2 regions of the Turicibacter faecis genome follow, and region 2 is predicted to be linked to the other one. Evidence: predicted binding sites of a transcription regulator. Region 2 holds the regulator's gene; the other holds the start of a gene.
What was found. Region 2 encodes Rex, which represses fermentation and respiration genes when NADH is low (regulators of the CRP and FNR family bind a similar motif). Its sites were predicted from a motif close to GTGAANNNNTTCAC; they were not measured.
Positions count from the first base shown of each region.

Region 1: the regulator Rex is predicted to act here: its motif matches at 2,647-2,660, upstream of adhE (bifunctional acetaldehyde-CoA/alcohol dehydrogenase).

Region 1 covers NZ_AP028127.1:731,481-740,485, reverse strand. The annotation lists gene adhE (bifunctional acetaldehyde-CoA/alcohol dehydrogenase) at 29-2,626, opposite strand; gene thiI (tRNA uracil 4-sulfurtransferase ThiI) at 3,095-4,324, opposite strand; gene AACH31_RS03495 (cysteine desulfurase family protein) at 4,371-5,504, opposite strand; gene tnpA (IS200/IS605 family transposase) at 6,046-6,501, opposite strand; gene AACH31_RS03485 (septation ring formation regulator EzrA) at 6,710-8,437, opposite strand.
Region 2 covers NZ_AP028127.1:237,248-246,252, reverse strand. The annotation lists gene AACH31_RS01290 (LolA family protein) at 254-1,252, opposite strand; gene acpS (holo-ACP synthase) at 1,493-1,834, opposite strand; gene groL (chaperonin GroEL) at 1,903-3,522, opposite strand; gene AACH31_RS01275 (co-chaperone GroES) at 3,562-3,849, opposite strand; gene AACH31_RS01270 (type III pantothenate kinase) at 4,078-4,851, opposite strand; gene coaBC (bifunctional phosphopantothenoylcysteine decarboxylase/phosphopantothenate--cysteine ligase CoaBC) at 4,845-6,056, opposite strand; gene AACH31_RS01260 (ECF transporter S component) at 6,057-6,686, opposite strand; gene AACH31_RS01255 (redox-sensing transcriptional repressor Rex) at 6,906-7,565, opposite strand; gene abc-f (ribosomal protection-like ABC-F family protein) at 7,764-9,005, shown strand, end outside.

The sequences.
Region 1 (9,005 bases), 490 kb from region 2:
TAAGTATGCGAAATTTAAAATAAAAAACTTATTTTGCTTCTCCATAGAAAGCATTTAAATATAATTGTTTGATATCTTGAATTAATGGATAGCGAGGATTTGCTGCTGTACATTGATCATCAAATGCTTCTACAGCTAAGCTATCAAGTGATGCTAAGAATTCCTCTTCTGATACATTACATTCTGAAATGCTTGCCGGAATATTAATTTCTTGTTTTAATTCGTTAATTTTACGAATTAAAGCTTCTACTTTTTCTTCATCCGTATTTCCTGTTAATCCTAGATAATCTGCTGCTTTTGCATAACGCTCAATTGCTTGAGGTGTTTCATATTGTGGGAATGTTCCTTGTTTAAATGGTGCATCTGTCGCGTTATATTTAATGACTTCATTAATAAGTAAGGCATTCGCAATTCCATGAGGAATATGGAATCTTGCTCCTAATTTATGTGCCATTGAGTGACATAATCCTAACATTGCATTAGAAAATGCCATTCCCGCCATACATGAAGCATTGGCCATTCTTTCTTTTGCCACCTTCGCCTCAGCTCCTCCATGGTAAGACTCTGGAAGATATTCAAAAACTAATTTTGCAGACTCGAGTGATAATGGAATTGTGTATTCCGTTGCAACAGTCGCTACTAAAGATTCAAGAGCATGTGTTAAAACATCAATCCCTGAAGCTGCACATAACCCTTTTGGCATTGATAACATTAAAGCTGGGTCAACAATGGCCATCGTTGGTGTTAATTCATAATCCGCTAATGGATACTTAATTCCTGTTTCATCATCCGTAATAACGGCAAATGGCGTAACCTCTGATCCAGTCCCTGCTGATGTTGCAATACATACAAGGCTAGATTTTTGTCCCATTTTAGGGAAACGATAAATACGTTTGCGAACATCCATGAAACGCATCGCTAAATCAGCAAAATCTGTTTGTGGGTGCTCATATAAAACCCACATAATTTTAGCGGCATCCATCGCAGATCCTCCACCTAGGGCAATGATTACATCTGGTTGGAAATTAGCCATTGCTTCGGCACCTTTTTTAGCATCTGATAATAATGGATCTGGGTGAACATCAGTAAACATCGTGTATTGAATATTATAACGATCTAACTCATCTGTCACATGTTTCGTATATCCTAAATCAAATAATACTTTATCCGTTACGATGAATGCTCGTTTTTTCCCATCAAATTTTAAATCTTCTAATGCTACTGGTAAGCATCCAAATTTATAGTAAACTTTTGCTGGCACTTTAAACCAAAGCATATTTTCTCTCCTTTTAGCCACTGTCTTAATATTAATTAAATGTTGCGGACCAACGTTTTCTGATACTGAGTTATTTCCCCAAGACCCACAACCTAATGTTAATGATGGGGCTAAAGCAAAGTTGAAGATATCTCCAATTCCTCCGTGTGCCGTCGGTTGATTAATTAAAACAGTTGTTGTACGCATACGTAACATCATTGCTTCAATATCTGCTTTCGCACGTAATTCATCCGCATAAATAGCCGATGTATGTCCTAATCCACTATGGTTCACTAATGTTTCGGCCATTTCTACTGCTTCTTCATGATTTGAAGATTTGTACATTGCTAAAACAACAGACAATTTTTCATGAGCAAAAGGTTCTTCTAAAGAGGTATCCGTTACTTCACCAACTAAGATTTTAGTATCCTTTGGAACTTCAAATCCAGCTAATTCAGCAATTTTATAAGCAGGTTGTCCTACAATTTTAGCATTTAATGCCCCATTGATAATAATCGTACGACGAACGGCATCTAATTGTTCATCATTTAAAATTAATGCCCCACGTTTTTTAAGTTCCGATTTAACACCTTCATAAATTGCCTCATCGACAATAATTGATTGCTCAGATGCGCAAATCACACCGTAATCGAATGTCTTTGAAAGTAGTAAAGAGTTTACTGCCATTGGAACATTACATGTTTTATGGAAAATAACTGGTGTATTTCCTGCACCTACTCCAATAGCTGGCGTTCCTGAAGAGTAAGCTGATTTTACCATTCCTGGACCACCTGTTGCTAAAATTAGATCCACTTCGCGCATTACTGTATTTGTTAATTCAATACTTGGCGCATCAATCCATGCGATTAATCCTTTTGGAGCCCCCGCTGCCTCAATTGTTTCACGAATCACTTGAGCCGTATAATTCGTACAATTTTTTGCACGAGGATGGGCTGAAATAACAATCGCGTTACGCGTTTTAATCGCCATTAAACATTTAAAACATGCTGTTGACGTTGGATTTGTTGTCGGGATGACTGCACCAATTACCCCCACTGGTTCAGCAATTTTTTGAATTCCAAATGATAAGTCCTCTGATAACACTCCACACGTTTTTACATCACGATACTTATTATAGATGTACTCAGATGCATAGTGATTCTTAATGATCTTATCCTCAACTAACCCCATTCCTGTTTCTTCAACTGCCATTTGTGCTAACGGAATGCGCAAATTATTGATTGCCATTGCCGCCTTGTAAAATAATTCGTCTACTTGTTCTTGTGTAAATGTTGCAAACTCACGTTGAGCAGCTCTCATCGTTTCAAGAGTTGACATTAATTCCTCAACATTTGTAATTCTATTTGTCATTCCGACTCCTCCTCAAAATTGTGAATAGATTCACTTTGATTCCTCTTAAGTATACTACATTGTGAATTATTTGTCTAACAAAAACGTGATTAAATTATATTTTTTTCACAAATTAGTAATAATTAGACACTTAGCTTATTACTATACTCCTTCCATTTTACACTAGAAGAACCTAGCTCAACTTGTTTTTCGTCCGACACTTCATGACTCATTTCCCCTCTTTATTCGCTCCCTCTGTTTAGGTCCTTATTATCCTCTCTTAATGGATAGCTAACCTTATCGCTTTTAAGTAGGTCTCATCATCCTGTAAGAGGCGAGTCATTCTTAAGACGATACTCCCTTTCCATACACGTTCAACTCGTTATGAACGTCCAGCAGCAAATAAAAAAGGCAAGTCGGAATCCACTCACCTCGTGGATTCTGACTTGCCCGTCTACTCACTCGTATTAAATGAATTTGTCTGCCCTTTTAAAATAAATCATTCAGTGCACATGCTGTATTATCTTCAAGTTCAATCATTTCTCCTGCACTCACTGTAATGATTTCTGTTTGATCAATACATTGTTGAACAAGAGAGTCAAAATCAAAGTTTTGTTCAAATTCCACACACTTTTCAAGCGATGGATTTGTCGCCGGATGTTCAGGAACAAAGACCGTACAACAATCTTCATATGGACGAATTGAGATATCATAAGTATCGATTTTTTTCGCAATTTCGATAATTTCATTTTTATCAAGGGTGGCCACTGGACGAATAATCGGCATATTAGTAACGGCATTAATCGCATACATGCTCGCTAACGTTTGAGACGCTACCTGTCCTAAACTTTCTCCATTGGCTAAAACTAAAATTTCACGTTTTTTAGCAATTCCTTCAGCAATACGATACATCATACGGCGCATAACCGTCATCGTATAACTGCTCGGAATATTCTCGTAAATCGCGGTTTGTAATTGCGTAAATGGAACAATATGTACATCAATACGTCCTTCAGGCGCATAATGTGCATTTTTTTCCATTAAGTCAAGAACTTTTTGCTTTGAACGAATAGATGTATAAGGTGGAGAAGCAAAGTGAATGGCCTCTACTTCAACCCCGCGTTTTTGCATTAAATAACCGGCAACAGGACTATCAATTCCTCCTGAAATCATGAGAAGACCTTTCCCGCTAATTCCTACTGGGAACCCACCTAATCCTTTAATATGTTCCGCCATAATAAATGTTCCTTCGCGACGAACCTCTACAAAAACAGTCATATCAGGATGATGCACATCAACACTTAGATGAGACGTATTAATAAGAAGATGAGCACCAACTGCACGTGAAATTTCACCTGATTGCATCGGAAATTGCTTATCTGAACGTTTAGTTTCAACCTTGAACGTTGTTTTAACAGCTGGTTGCTCATTAATGATCTCTAAAGCTAATGCTTTAATCGCATCAATATCATTTTCACAACGCGCCGTCAAACTGTATGATTGTAATCCGAATACTTTATCTAGTTGCTCCGTCACAAGGTCAGGATTTGTCCCATTTAAAATAATATAAAAGCGATCACGAGTCACTTCATACTTTAATTGCTTCAAATCACTTAATTTACGTCTAATTATTTTATGTAAGGCATTTTTAAAATACTTACGGTTTTTCCCTTTAATCGATAATTCACCATAACGGACTAAAATACGATCATAAATCATTTCATCATTTCCTTCCTCGTCTAAAACTATGATTTTGCTAAGATGATTAATATTTTAATTGAGCGATGACTACTTTTAAAGCTTTAATTAACTGATCGACATCTTCTTTAGTAGAACGATCAGAGAAACTAACTCGCACACTTTCTAAGGCGATGTCTTCACCAATTCCTAGTGCCATCAAAATTCTTGAGGCAGCCGCCGATTTTGAAGAACAAGCGGACTTCGCAGAGATATACACGTCGTATTCCTCAAGCGCATGGACTAACGTTTCCCCTTTAATTGGAACTGCGGCAAAATTAATGATATAAGGGGTCTGTTCTTCACGGTTACTATTGATGACAACACCGTCTATTTTTTCTAATTCTTGTATCGCGTAGTCAAAAAGACTTTTAACATGACGATAATTACTATCTAGTGGCTCAATCACTAATCGTAATGCTTTGGCTAAAGAAACGGCTCCAGCAACGTTAATCGTTCCTGAACGAAGGCCATACATTTGATGCCCACCTGTAATTTCTGGAGCTAGATTTAAATATTGATTCATAATCAAAGCCCCACACCCTTTAACACCGTGAAACTTATGAGCAGACAATGATAATAAGTCAATATTCATTTTATCTATATCCACAGGAATTTTCCCAATACTTTGAACAGCATCCACATGAAACTTAACTTTTGGATACTTTTTAAGTAATTGCCCAATTTCATAAATAGGGAGGATCATTCCCATTTCATTATTGACATGCATACATGAAATTAAAATCGTATCTTCACAAATCGCCTCTTGAATTTGTTGAAGGATCCCCTCCTTCGTTGCCGTAACGTCAATATAAGTAACTCGGAACCCTTCTTGCTCTAATTCCTCAATCGTTTCATGAACTGATGCGTGCTCAATAGGAGTGGTAATAATATGGTTCCCACGTTTTTTGTAAGCATGACAAAACCCACGAATCGCTAAGTTGTTACTTTCTGTTGCTCCAGAATTGAAAATAACCTTATGATTTTTGGCGTTTAAAAGCGTTAGAACTTGTTTTTCTGCTTGAATAAGAAGTTGTTCGGCTCTCGCCCCAAACGCATGTAATGAACTCGGATTTCCCCAAAAATTTTCATTAACTTTTACAAAGGCTTTTAATACTTCTGGATCGACAGGAGTTGTTGCACTATTATCTAAATAAATCATTTTGATTCTCCTTCCGACATAAACATCTCAGAACCATTTTAAACTTTTTAACTCGGATGAATTCTTTTTTAAATGAGACGAATTCAATAACCTCTTCACGTGCTACCTTATTGTTTCGACATTATACCACATAACGCATATAATCTCAAATCGCAATATTTTCTGAGTTTATGACATACAAAATGGTTGTTTTATGATCTGCTTACACTATAAAATATGAAATTCGACGTAAAAATGTCAAAAAAATTACGATTCACCTGATATAAAAAGGCATGGTTGGTCTCTTACTATTATAATATGCATCTGTAAAAAATTCACTTCACTTATTGCATTGAAATCATTATTTTTTTCCTTTTAAATTCAAGTGAATGCTTAGAGAAGGACCTTTTACTAATAAAAACTACCCGTCAAACGGGTAGTTTTCTCCAGGGCTATAAGCCCTGATTACCGGCTAGCGTCTCAAGGCGCTAGCTTTCACTTTGTTCAAGCTACTTGCCATTGCCACCTTTGCTCACCCCTAAAGGAGTGTTCGTTCTACTGGCTACCCCTTAAAGGGGTCTTCATATTCTTTTACACTTAATTTATCCATCGCAATATCATGCTTTTCCTGATCCTGAATATATTTCCTTATCGTTGCCTCATTTAGGCCAACCGTACTGACATAATATCCTTCTGCCCAAAAATGCCGATTTCCAAATTTGTATTTCAAATTTGCATGTTTATCAAACATCATCAATGCACTCTTTCCTTTCAAATATCCCATAAAACTAGATACACTCATTTTAGGTGGAATACTTACTAACATATGTACATGATCTGGCATTAAATGCCCTTCAATAATTTCAACTCCTTTATAGGCACAAAGTTGTTTTAAAATATCTCTTATACTTGTTTTATATTGATTATATATTATTTTTCGTCTATACTTAGGAGTAAACACAATATGGTATTTGCACATCCATTTTGTGTGCGATAAACTATTTGTTTGATTCGCCATAAAAATCACCTTCTCTTCTAAAATAGTAGCTTGAACAACTCTATTATAGGAAAAAAGGTGATTTTTTAATGGAGTTATAAACTTTTATTCGCCACCCGCATAGCGGGTGGTTTTATGTTTCACACGCTTTGCGTGTTCAACAGACTAAAGTCTCTAATAAAAAGAAAAACTATCTACTCGTTAACGAACGACATAGATAGTTTTCCCCCTAAACCAATCCCATTTTTACTTGTTGTTTAAATTGTTTAAATGTTATTTCAAAGGATGCTCCCTCAACCTCTTTTAATAACTCATACATTTTTTTTATAACTGTGGCATAATTTCCTTGACGAAATTGATCCTCTGCAATGGTCAAATCCACGACGTACATTCCCTCACGCTCGATATATCGATGACCATAAATCATTAATCGTTCCGCAAGTTGTGCCTCTAAAACCTCTGTCTCTACACGCGTTGAAAGCTCATCAATCGATGCCTGAACAAGCGTCAATTGTTTATCAATTTCCGCAATATTAATCGGAAGACGACCGATCGTATCAAAAAGCAATTGAACAGAAAAATTCGCTCGTTTAATTAGCTCTACTGTTTCTTCATTCTCAATTGGAAAACGAACTTGATGATACATCCCTTTTAACTGATTAAACGTCTTTAACAACATTAACGCTTTTTGACGACATTCCTTTTCCCCTGCATAAAGTCCTTCAATCTCACCATCAAATAATCGTAATTGCTCTTTTAATTCAATGCCTTGTTGCCCCATTGATGTGAGTTCTCGAACAAGTGTTGAATTAGCCGTTTGATTTTCCTCTATTCGACCCAGTAAATAAGTAAACTCATTATTTACAATTTTCAGCTCATTTAAAAGTAAATTAAATTGTTGCTCTTCCTCCTCTGGAAGACGATAATTATCCTTTATATTTTCGTAACGAGCGTTTAATGTTTCTCCTTGCTCCTTAATCTGTTGCATGGTCACCTTCATCTTCATGACCATTTCTTTGATCGTCGTTTGAAGATCGTACTCTTTTTTCATAAATTCAATCATTTGCTTTGCATTATCATGAATCTCTAATAACGTCGCTTCAATTCTTTCAAAATCAAAACGTTTAATCCACTGAGGAATCTCTTCTAACTGACCATGATAATAAGAGATCGTTTCTTTTATCTGTAAATGCTTGAGGTAAACTCCAGATGAAATAATCGTTTCATAACTTTTTAATACTTCTCTTAATAAAGGTTTTAACTCATTTGTCAATGTTTCCTTGTAAAGAGGCGCCCGTTCAAACATATAAGTAATTGTTTCGATATGTGATTTAATTAATTCTAATGTTTCATCTGCCAAATCGTAGTTGCAATCATCCATACATTCATTAAATTTCAAAAAGAAAACTTCAACATCTTTAAATAAGGTCTTCATTTCTTCTTTAAAATCAGAGTATTTTTCCTCTTCCGTTTCATAGCGAAATTTAAGTTGTTCAAAAGAATCTTTTAAAGCGATGACATTTGAACGATTACGCTCTTCTGATTTCTTTAACGCTTTAATTTCTTCAATTAATTGTTCAACTTCTTCTTTTAATCCATCAAGCGTTTGTTGTAACTCCATTAATTGCTCATCGGCTTCTGAGAAGCTTTTATCTGCAACGAGTTCCTCCGTATAAATAATTTGTTCGGTTACCATAATAAAATCTGACTCTAATTTTCCCCAACGACGTTCCCATTGTTGAACCAATTTGACAATTCGCTCACTCTTTTTAGTACTGCGAAGCTTAGCTAATTCAAATGGAACGGTCTGATTAGAAATCTCATGTTTCATATAATCTAAATCATCAATTTTCGCATAATATTGCTTCTTCTTTGAGACAATAATGACTGAATAAATTAATACAATGGCCAATATAACAATCATTAGGATCAAAATAAGTAATTTAAAATCTATCATAGTATCCTCCCACCATGTTTTATAAATGAGTTATTGTTAAATAATCATATCATAATTTGATAAAAAATCCTATGCTTTCTACGGTTTTCTACTGACTTTTTAAGAAACGACACTGATCATTAACCTCTCATTTTTTTCTTTTCTAAATGAAGAAAATGATTGCTTTTCTTATCCTATCCAACCCCTATAGGTCGACTCATCCTCGGTCTCTTCACTTCTTATATTAGACCCGAAGATAGAAAACTTTCACGAAATACCCAAAACGAGAGGGATTTGGAAAACACAATCTCCATCTTGAAGACATTAAAACACATTTATAGCAACACTTTCTGCAACTAATTGTCGAAACCATTCAAATTGATAGAATTTATGATGAAATTTTTAGAAATTGTTTAGAACTTTGATTTTTTGTTGACAATAATATTGAATCTTGATATTATACTGGAGTGCGTTGATGAAAGGCAGCTTTTTATCTAACTGTGATGATTAGATTAAACCTCAATATTCCCTTTAAAGGAATTGATGGCATATCGTATAACCTTTTGGCTGCAAAGGCGAGGATATGGGA
Region 2 (9,005 bases):
CAACTAAATCAAACATATCCCGATTGTAAAATTATTAATAAATCTAAAATTTATGGATTCCACCTTATTCACCAATTACTTCTTTTGTTCGACAATTAAAAGGTATACACTCCCTTTGAGATTATCCTACATCCCATGACCCTTTTTCGTTGCCCTCTCTTCTTTCCCTTTGATCAAAAGACCATGCATCGACCATCGTAAAAAGGCACCCTAAAAGTTCAGGGTACCTTACCATACGTATTTGATTTATTTATTATTTTTCTGCAAGATTAGAAACTGATGCAGCAACTGAAACTAACTCCTCTGTCTCTAATGTTTCAGAAACTAAGAAGCACTCAACGCCTCCCTCAACCCATGTAATTGAGTTATCGCTTAATGCTCCAATTGTACCATTAATCATTACAGGTTGTCCTGAAACAGGTTCTACCCCTGTAGACTCATTATATGCAGCAGGTTCTTGAATCATTGTAAACTCTTGATCCCCGCTAAATGTCATAATCACGCGCTCTCCATCTTGAATATCGATAGCTTGCTTATTAACTAATGTTGTTCCTTCAGGTAAATAAGCAGGATAGAGTTCACTTTCTAAATTTGCTAAAGCTCCCTCTCCCATTGTTTCCTGTGAATATTCCATTGTTTTTTGGCAATCGAAATATCCATCTTTAAACTTTTTATCAAAATCAAATGATGAAAACTTCATTGAAATACGTGGCTCACCTTTAGAATCTAAAACATAAACTTCTGTTGGTGTTAATTCTTTTTTATCAAAAGTAATTTTTTGAGAGACTAAATCGCGATTTCCGTGATAATTCGCTTTAGTTTCGAATGTATATGCATCCTCTGTGGCCTCGAATTTAGCTTCTGCATCATTTAAAATATCCGTAATTAATGATTGGTATAAATAAACTTGTGAACTTGATAATGGCCAATCACTTTGGAATTTAAATTGTTTATTTAATGCAGGTGTTAAAACGAAAACTCCCTCATCATTTTTTAAAATAATTTGCTCATTGTTCGTTGTTTCATTTTTTAGTGTTACTTTGTACTTGTTATCTTTTTGATAAGCCACTTCTACGTTGTACTGATACACTTGTCCATTATTATCAACTTCCATTACCCCTGTTGCATAATAAGACTTAGCATCTTCTACGTTACTAGTTAATTTGTCAACAACATCTTGCTGCGACATTTCCCCACATGCAGTTAATAGCACTGTAAGTACTACTGTGAACATTAAACATAATTTCTTCATCGCTATCCACCTCTTTATTAAGTTCAATTTCAATTAATCCTATGAGGAAGCAACTGAATTTATGCTTTACTAAAAGAAAAACTTATCGATGAAGTAAACACTTACCTCTCCTATCCTAAAATAAAATAAGAATTATATCTTTATTACGCAAAATTTATTCCATTTTAGAAAAGGTTGCCCTTCAGACAACTAACATTGTCTAGAATCGTCATTAGTTGCCTGAAACGATTCCTATTTTAATTATTCCCAAACAACAAAAGCCACCGCATAATGATCACAATGACTTATACTAAGATGAACATTTTCTATTACTGGCTTTAATAAGTAGGGTTTCCCCGTCTCATCATTGACAATACTAAAATCTTGATATTTTTTCCCGTGGCAAAATGACCCTAATGCCTTATATAAGGCCTCTTTAACAGCCCATCTCCCTGCAATAAATTCATTTTTTCTCTTTTCACTAACAAATTGGGAATACAAAGTGACTTCTTCCTCACTTAAAATTTTATCAATAAATCGTTCCTTTTGCCGCACTTCACTTATTCTTTTAATCTCAATGATATCAGTACCAATTCCCTTCATAAAAAAACCTCCATTTCCTCTTTCCTTTATAATAAAAAAAATCTCTAGAAAAATCTAGAGATTTTTTTTTACATCATTCCCATACCGCTCATGTCAGGTGATGCCGGTGAAACTTGAGGTTTTTCAATTTCTACAACCGCTGCTTCAGCCGTTAAGAAAGAAGCAGAAATACTAGCTGCATTCTGTAATGCTGAGCGAGTCACCTTCGTTGGGTCAACAATACCGGTTTTAAACATATCTACAAACTCATCTGTCGCAGCATTATATCCATATCCGGCCTCTAACTCTTTCAATTTATGAATAATAATAGATCCTTCAATTCCCGCATTTTCAGCAATCTGACGAACTGGAGCCTCTAATGCCTTCAATACAATCTGAATTCCTGTTGCTTCATCACCTGATGCCTCAATTTTTGATACCTCATTATAAATATTCATGTAGGCTGTTCCACCACCTGCGACAATTCCTTCCTGAACTGCTGCACGAGTTGCATTAAGGGCATCTTCAATGCGTAATTTTCTTTCTTTAAGCTCCGTTTCCGTTGCGGCTCCAACCTTAATAACAGCCACACCACCGCTTAACTTCGCTAAACGCTCTAATAATTTTTCTTTATCAAACTCCGATGTTGTATTTTCAAGTTCTGCGCGAATTTGAGCAATTCTAGCATTAATGTCCATTTGTGAACCTGTTCCTTCAACAACGGTTGTATGATCTTTGGTTACAATCACTCGTCCAGCACGTCCGCACTGATCCAACGTTGTATTTTTTAATTCTAATCCTAATTCTTCTGTTACTAACTGTGCACCCGTTAAAATAGCAATATCTTCTAACATGCGTTTGCGACGATCACCAAAACCTGGAGCCTTAACAGCTACAACATTAAATGTTCCACGTAACTTATTAACAACTAATGCTGCCAATGCCTCATTTTCAATATCGTCTGCTACAATGACCATTGGACGTCCTGTTTGAACCAATTGTTCAAGAATAGGTAAAATATCCTGTAAAGTACCTACCTTAGAGTCGGTTACTAAAATATAGGGATTATCCAAAACGGCTTCCATTTTATCCGTATCAGTCACCATATAAGAAGATAAGTATCCGCGGTCAAACTGCATCCCCTCAACAATATCCATTGTCGTTTCAAAACCTTTTGACTCTTCAAGTGTAATAACACCATCATTTCCAACTCGCTCCATTGCCTCAGCAATCAGTTTACCGATTTCCTCATCTGCTGCTGAAATAGCTGCTACGTTAGCAATTGATTCTTTGCCTTCAATTGGTTTTGAATTAGCCTTTAATGCTTCTACCGCTACTTTCACGGCACGCTCAATTCCACGGCGAATCGTTATTGGATTGGCTCCAGCCACAATATTTTTATTTCCTTCCCTAATCATCGCCTGTGCTAAAACTGTCGCTGTTGTCGTTCCATCACCCGCAACATCATTTGTTCGACTTGCAACTTGAGCAACTAATCTAGCTCCCATATTTTCAAATTTATCCTCTAACTCAATTTCCTTAGCTATTGAGACACCATCATTAATAATTTGGGGCGTTCCAAACTTTTGTTCTAAAATAACATTTCGTCCCTTTGGTCCTAAAGTTACCTTCACCGTATCAGCTAACTTATCCACACCACGAATCATTGCACGGCGGGCATCTTCTGCAAATAAAATCTCTTTTGCCATACTATAAAATCCTCCCTTATATTAATATCTATTTATAACTTACTCAACAACCGCTAAAACATCATCCGATGATAAAATAACTAAATCTTTTCCTTGATGGGAAACTTTTGTTCCCGCAAATCCATTATAAATGACACGTTGTCCTACACTAACAGAAGGCGTCTTAAGCGTTCCATTCTCTAAACACTTTCCTTCCCCAACGGCCACGATAACACCCTCTGAGTGACTTGGCTTTGAAGTCTCTTTTGAAAGAATGATCCCACTTGCCGTTTTCTTCTCAAGCTCAACAATTTCGATAACAACATTATCGTTTAATGGTCTTAACATGTCTTTCCCTCCTCGTTTTTATCACTCTATTATAATGAGTGCTATTAAATAAATTATACAGAGATGAATAAATAATGGCAATAATTTTAAGAAAAAATCCTTTTTATTATTATCTACCTACTGATTAATATGCTTCTTAGATCTATTTATTCCAAATACATGGGAGAGCCTTTTATTTATGATAAAAAAAGACCAAGTGTGGCACTTGGTCCCTATTTTTTAAAAGGTTTAAAATCCGCCTTTATTTTTATGATAAATGATTCTCATTCCTTTAAATGCAAGATCTGGATCATAAACATCAATCATATCAGTTTCGTTATATATAATGCGCCCCAATCCCCCTGTGGCCACTACTTTGATATCCTTTCCAACTGCCTCTTTTACCTTCTTAATAATATATTCTGTTTGGCCAATGTAACCGTAAACCAAACCACCTTGCATACTAGTAATCGTATTACGGCACATAATCGTTTCTGGCTTCTTAATTTCAATCTCTGGTAATTTAGCTGCCTGCGTCCATAGCGCCTGTGCCGAAATTTCAATCCCTGGAGAAGTTACTCCAAATTCAAACTCCCCGTTCTCATTTACATAATCATAAGTTGTGGCAGTTCCAAAGTCAATAACAAGCGCAGGGCCTCCATAAATATAATAAGCAGCCGCAATATCTACAATACGATCCGCCCCAACTTCACGAGGATTTTCCGTTCTAACACTAATTCCAGTCTTAATTCCAGGCCCTACAATCATTGGTTCAATATTAAAATATTTACGAATAGCATTAGTTAATGAATGCATAATTTTAGGAACTACACTCGAAATTAAAACAGCCTCTACCGCTTGGGGATTAATATCCTTTGTTTGAAGAAAAGAAAATAACGTAATTCCAAACTCATCAGATGTTCTTTGTAATTTAGTTGTTAAACGAAATGTAGCAATTAAATCGTCTTTATCATATACCCCTAACGTAATGTTAGTATTTCCGACATCAATAACGATTAACATATTGTTCCCCTTTTCTTTATTAAAATCTTCAATAACTGTTCCATAATTTCATATCCGAGGGCTTCCTTAGACATCTTATTCAATTTCACGATTCCATCTCTTTGAATAAGCGTCACCACATTTGTATCCCCCTTAAAACCTGCAAATTCTTCATTTAATTGGTTGGCAACGATTAAATCCGCATTTTTACCTAACAATTTTTTAGTGGCGTTTTCTTCTAAATTTTCAGTTTCCATTGCAAATCCACATATCACTTGGCTATCTTTTTTTTCTTTCCCCATAGCTAATAAAATATCTTTGTTCATGACTAAATCAAGTGTCGTCTGTTGACTTTGTTTCTTTAACTTATGTGGATTCACAAAAGAGGCCCTATAATCAGAGACTGCGGCAGATTTAATTAAAATATCATACTGATCTTTTAATCCAGATACTTCCTGAAACATTTCATCTGCTGTTCTTACTTCGATAATCGTCATAAAAACAGGTTTTCTCAAAGAAGTAGGCCCCGTTATAAGCGTCACCTCAGCACCTAAATTACGTGCGGCTCTCGCTAAGGCGTACCCCATTTTACCACTAGAATGATTCGTTATAAATCGTACAGGATCAATATCCTCCTGTGTAGGCCCGGCCGTCACAACAACCTTAATCCCAGCTAAAGGCTTATCCTTAATCAATAAACACTCAATGGCATCCTCAATATCTTCAATTTCTGCCAGGCGACCTTTTCCGACATCTCCACAAGCTAAGTAACCACTAGCAGATTCAATAATAGTCATCCCAAATTCCCTACATTGCTGGATATTACGTTGAGTAATTGGGTTATTCAACATCCCTGTATTCATTGCCGGAGCAATTAATTTAGGACAATTGGCAGCTAAAAAAGTTGTTGTTAACATATCATCAGCAATTCCATGGGCAATCTTCGCAATACAATTGGCTGATGCAGGTGCTAAGACAAATACATCCGCACGTTTAGCCAATGAAATGTGGTTAACGTCATACTGAAAATTTCGATCAAATGTTCCTACTGATACCCGATTATGCGTTAACGTTTCAAACGTCATCGGAGTAATAAACTCCGTTGCATTTTTTGTCATAATCACATGGACATCATAGCCCTTTTTATATAAATTACTCGCTAACTGTGCAGTCTTATAAGCGGCAATCCCCCCACAGATTCCAATGACTACTGTTTTTTTTTCCATTTACATCACCTTCTTAGTTATAGGTTCTAAAACCTTAGTTAGTGGTGCCACGATAACAACCGCTAAAATAGCTTCTAATAAACTATTTGTTGTAATAACACCTAATAATAAACCAAACAATGCTGAAACTTCAACACCCTTTGCCGACGCATAGCTTGGGCCAAAAAATACATAAATCATGCCTAATACTAAAATAGAATGAATAATTGTGCACACTAATGCCGTAAAACTACTTCCGATAACGGATAATTTATTGCCCTTATGTTTAAATAATTGATAGATTATCGCAGCTAAAACACCCAGTAATACGCGCGGCACAATCGCAATCACAAGACTCCAAAAATTTCCGCTATAATCGCCCAATGAATAAAAAGGAGTAAACACAAAAGACGTAATCGTAGGCGTCAATGTATTAATAACGACACTACTTACCCCAAAAACTAAACCTGTTATAGCCCCACCTTTTATGCCTAACAAAATTCCAGCTAAAATAACAGGAATATGCATCGTTGTAGCACGTACAAGTCCTAAAGGAATATACCCAAGCGGGGTTAACATTAAAATAACCTGGATACTGCAAAACATAGTTACTAAAATTAAAAACTTCATTCTCTTTCTTGCCTGATTCATCTTATCTTCTCCTCCACTGTCGCTCTCCTTTAGATGCAACGTCTCGAATAATCGTATGAAAAACGTTAGCTTCTTCTTAATTGATGTCAAAATAATCACCATTAACAACCGCTAACATTCTCATCGCCCACAATTATACCTATTTTTATGAATAATGGCAACAATTTACCATTAATAGAAAAAATCTATTCTCATATGAGAATAGATTTTTCATTCGACTTATTTTTTTAGCTGTTCGCGTTGAAAAACATAAAAGAATAACGTTTCTAACTCCATATTTAAATCAACTTCATGAACAAGGATATCCTCACTCACATTAATAACAGTTGAAGAAAGATTCAGAATTCCTTTAATACCTAATCCCTCTAATGAAGTCGCTACTTTTTGAGCAACAAATGGTGGAACCGCTAAAATCACATAGGTTACATGATTCTCTTCAATGTATGAAGATAAATTATCTAAATGATAGATCGGCAACTCCCCAATATGCTGACCCACTAAACTTTCATCTATATCAAATCCTGCGACTAAATTAACAGGTGTTCTAAATAATCGTCTTTTAAACTTATCCGAACTAAAATACTTTACTAAAGCGCGCCCTAAGTTTCCAACCCCAATCAAAATACAACGTTGCGCGTCATCTGGTTTCAATAAATTATTAAATGCCTCTAATACCACACGTACTTCGTATCCATAACCTTGGCGACCTAATTCACCTAAATATGAAAAATCACGTCGGATAGTTGCAGAATCAATCCCTATTTTTTGACTTAACTCTCCCGATTGAATTCGTCTCACTCTCATCTCATCGAGTTCTACGAAACAACGACGATAAAGTGCTAATCGTTTAAGTGTTGCGTTTGGTATATTTGATAGCATACAAAACCTCCTTTATCATATTTAAATAATAACATGAAAACAAATCATTGTGAATAGTATCCACAAATAAAACATCTATATGTTAAATTTTAAAGATTATTTGAGGCACTCCGTTGCCTATCTCTGATTTAAGCATTATACTTAAGATATTATCTTAAATGAGTGAATCTTCTAAGAAGTTAGTAAAGGAGAAACAAAATGATTTTATTACAAACAAGTAAACTAACTAAACTTTATTCGGGGACCCCAATTCTTGAAAATGTTCAATTTGAGGTAAAAAAGGGGGAACGCATTGCCGTTGTTGGGCGTAACGGGGCAGGAAAGTCTACCTTACTAAAAATGATTGCAGATGAAATTGACTATGATAGTGGGGAAATCCATAAGCCGCAAAGCGTCATCCTCGGATATTTTGCGCAATCTAGCCATATCAATTCAAATGATACCATTTATAATGAAATGTTAAAGGTTTTCCAAAAAACAATTATGCTTAAAGGTCAATTAGAAGCACTAAGTTTAAAAATGGCTGAAGAAGATCCAACGAGCGAGAACTATCTAAAAATTATTGATCAATATCAACAATTAAACCATCAATTTGAATTAATGAGTGGGTATACTTATGAATCAGAAATTAATAATATTTTAAATCGTTTTAAATTTAACGAAATCGGATTCGACCAAAAAATTTCTAACCTCAGTGGAGGACAAAAAACGAGATTAGCACTCGCTAAATTATTACTTCAAAAACCTGATCTTTTAATTCTCGATGAACCAACCAACCATTTAGATATTGATACCATTGAATGGCTTGAAGGTTATTTAAAAAAATACCCAGGTGCTGTTGTTATTGTTTCCCATGATAGATACTTCCTTGACCAGATAGCCACAACCGTCTATGAAATTGAGTACCGTAAATGTACAAAGTATAAGGGGAATTACTCAGACTATATGGATCAAAAGGCCATTTCCTACGCTGCCTTAATGAAACAATATGAAAAGCAACAAAAAGAAATCTCGAAGATGGAAGACTTTATTAGCCGAAATATAGTTCGTGCCTCAACAACTAAAAGAGCTCAATCGCGTAGAAAGCTCCTAGATAAAATGGAACGAATCGAAATGCCTAAATTAAATGATAAGTCTATAGGGATTACCTTTGAAATCGATCGTCGTAGTGGAAACGATGTTCTCAAGGTAGAAAATGTAGCCGTTGGATATGATGATAATAAGCCAATCTCAGATCATTTGGATTTCCATATCAATCGCCTTGAACGCGTGGCTCTCATCGGACCCAATGGAATTGGAAAATCTACAATCTTAAAAACAATCGCCGGGGACCTTCCACCACTAGAAGGTGATATTTTCTACGGAAAAAGCCTTGATATGGGATACTTTGATCAAGAGCAGGCTAATTTAACCTCAAATAATACAGTACTAAATGAGGTT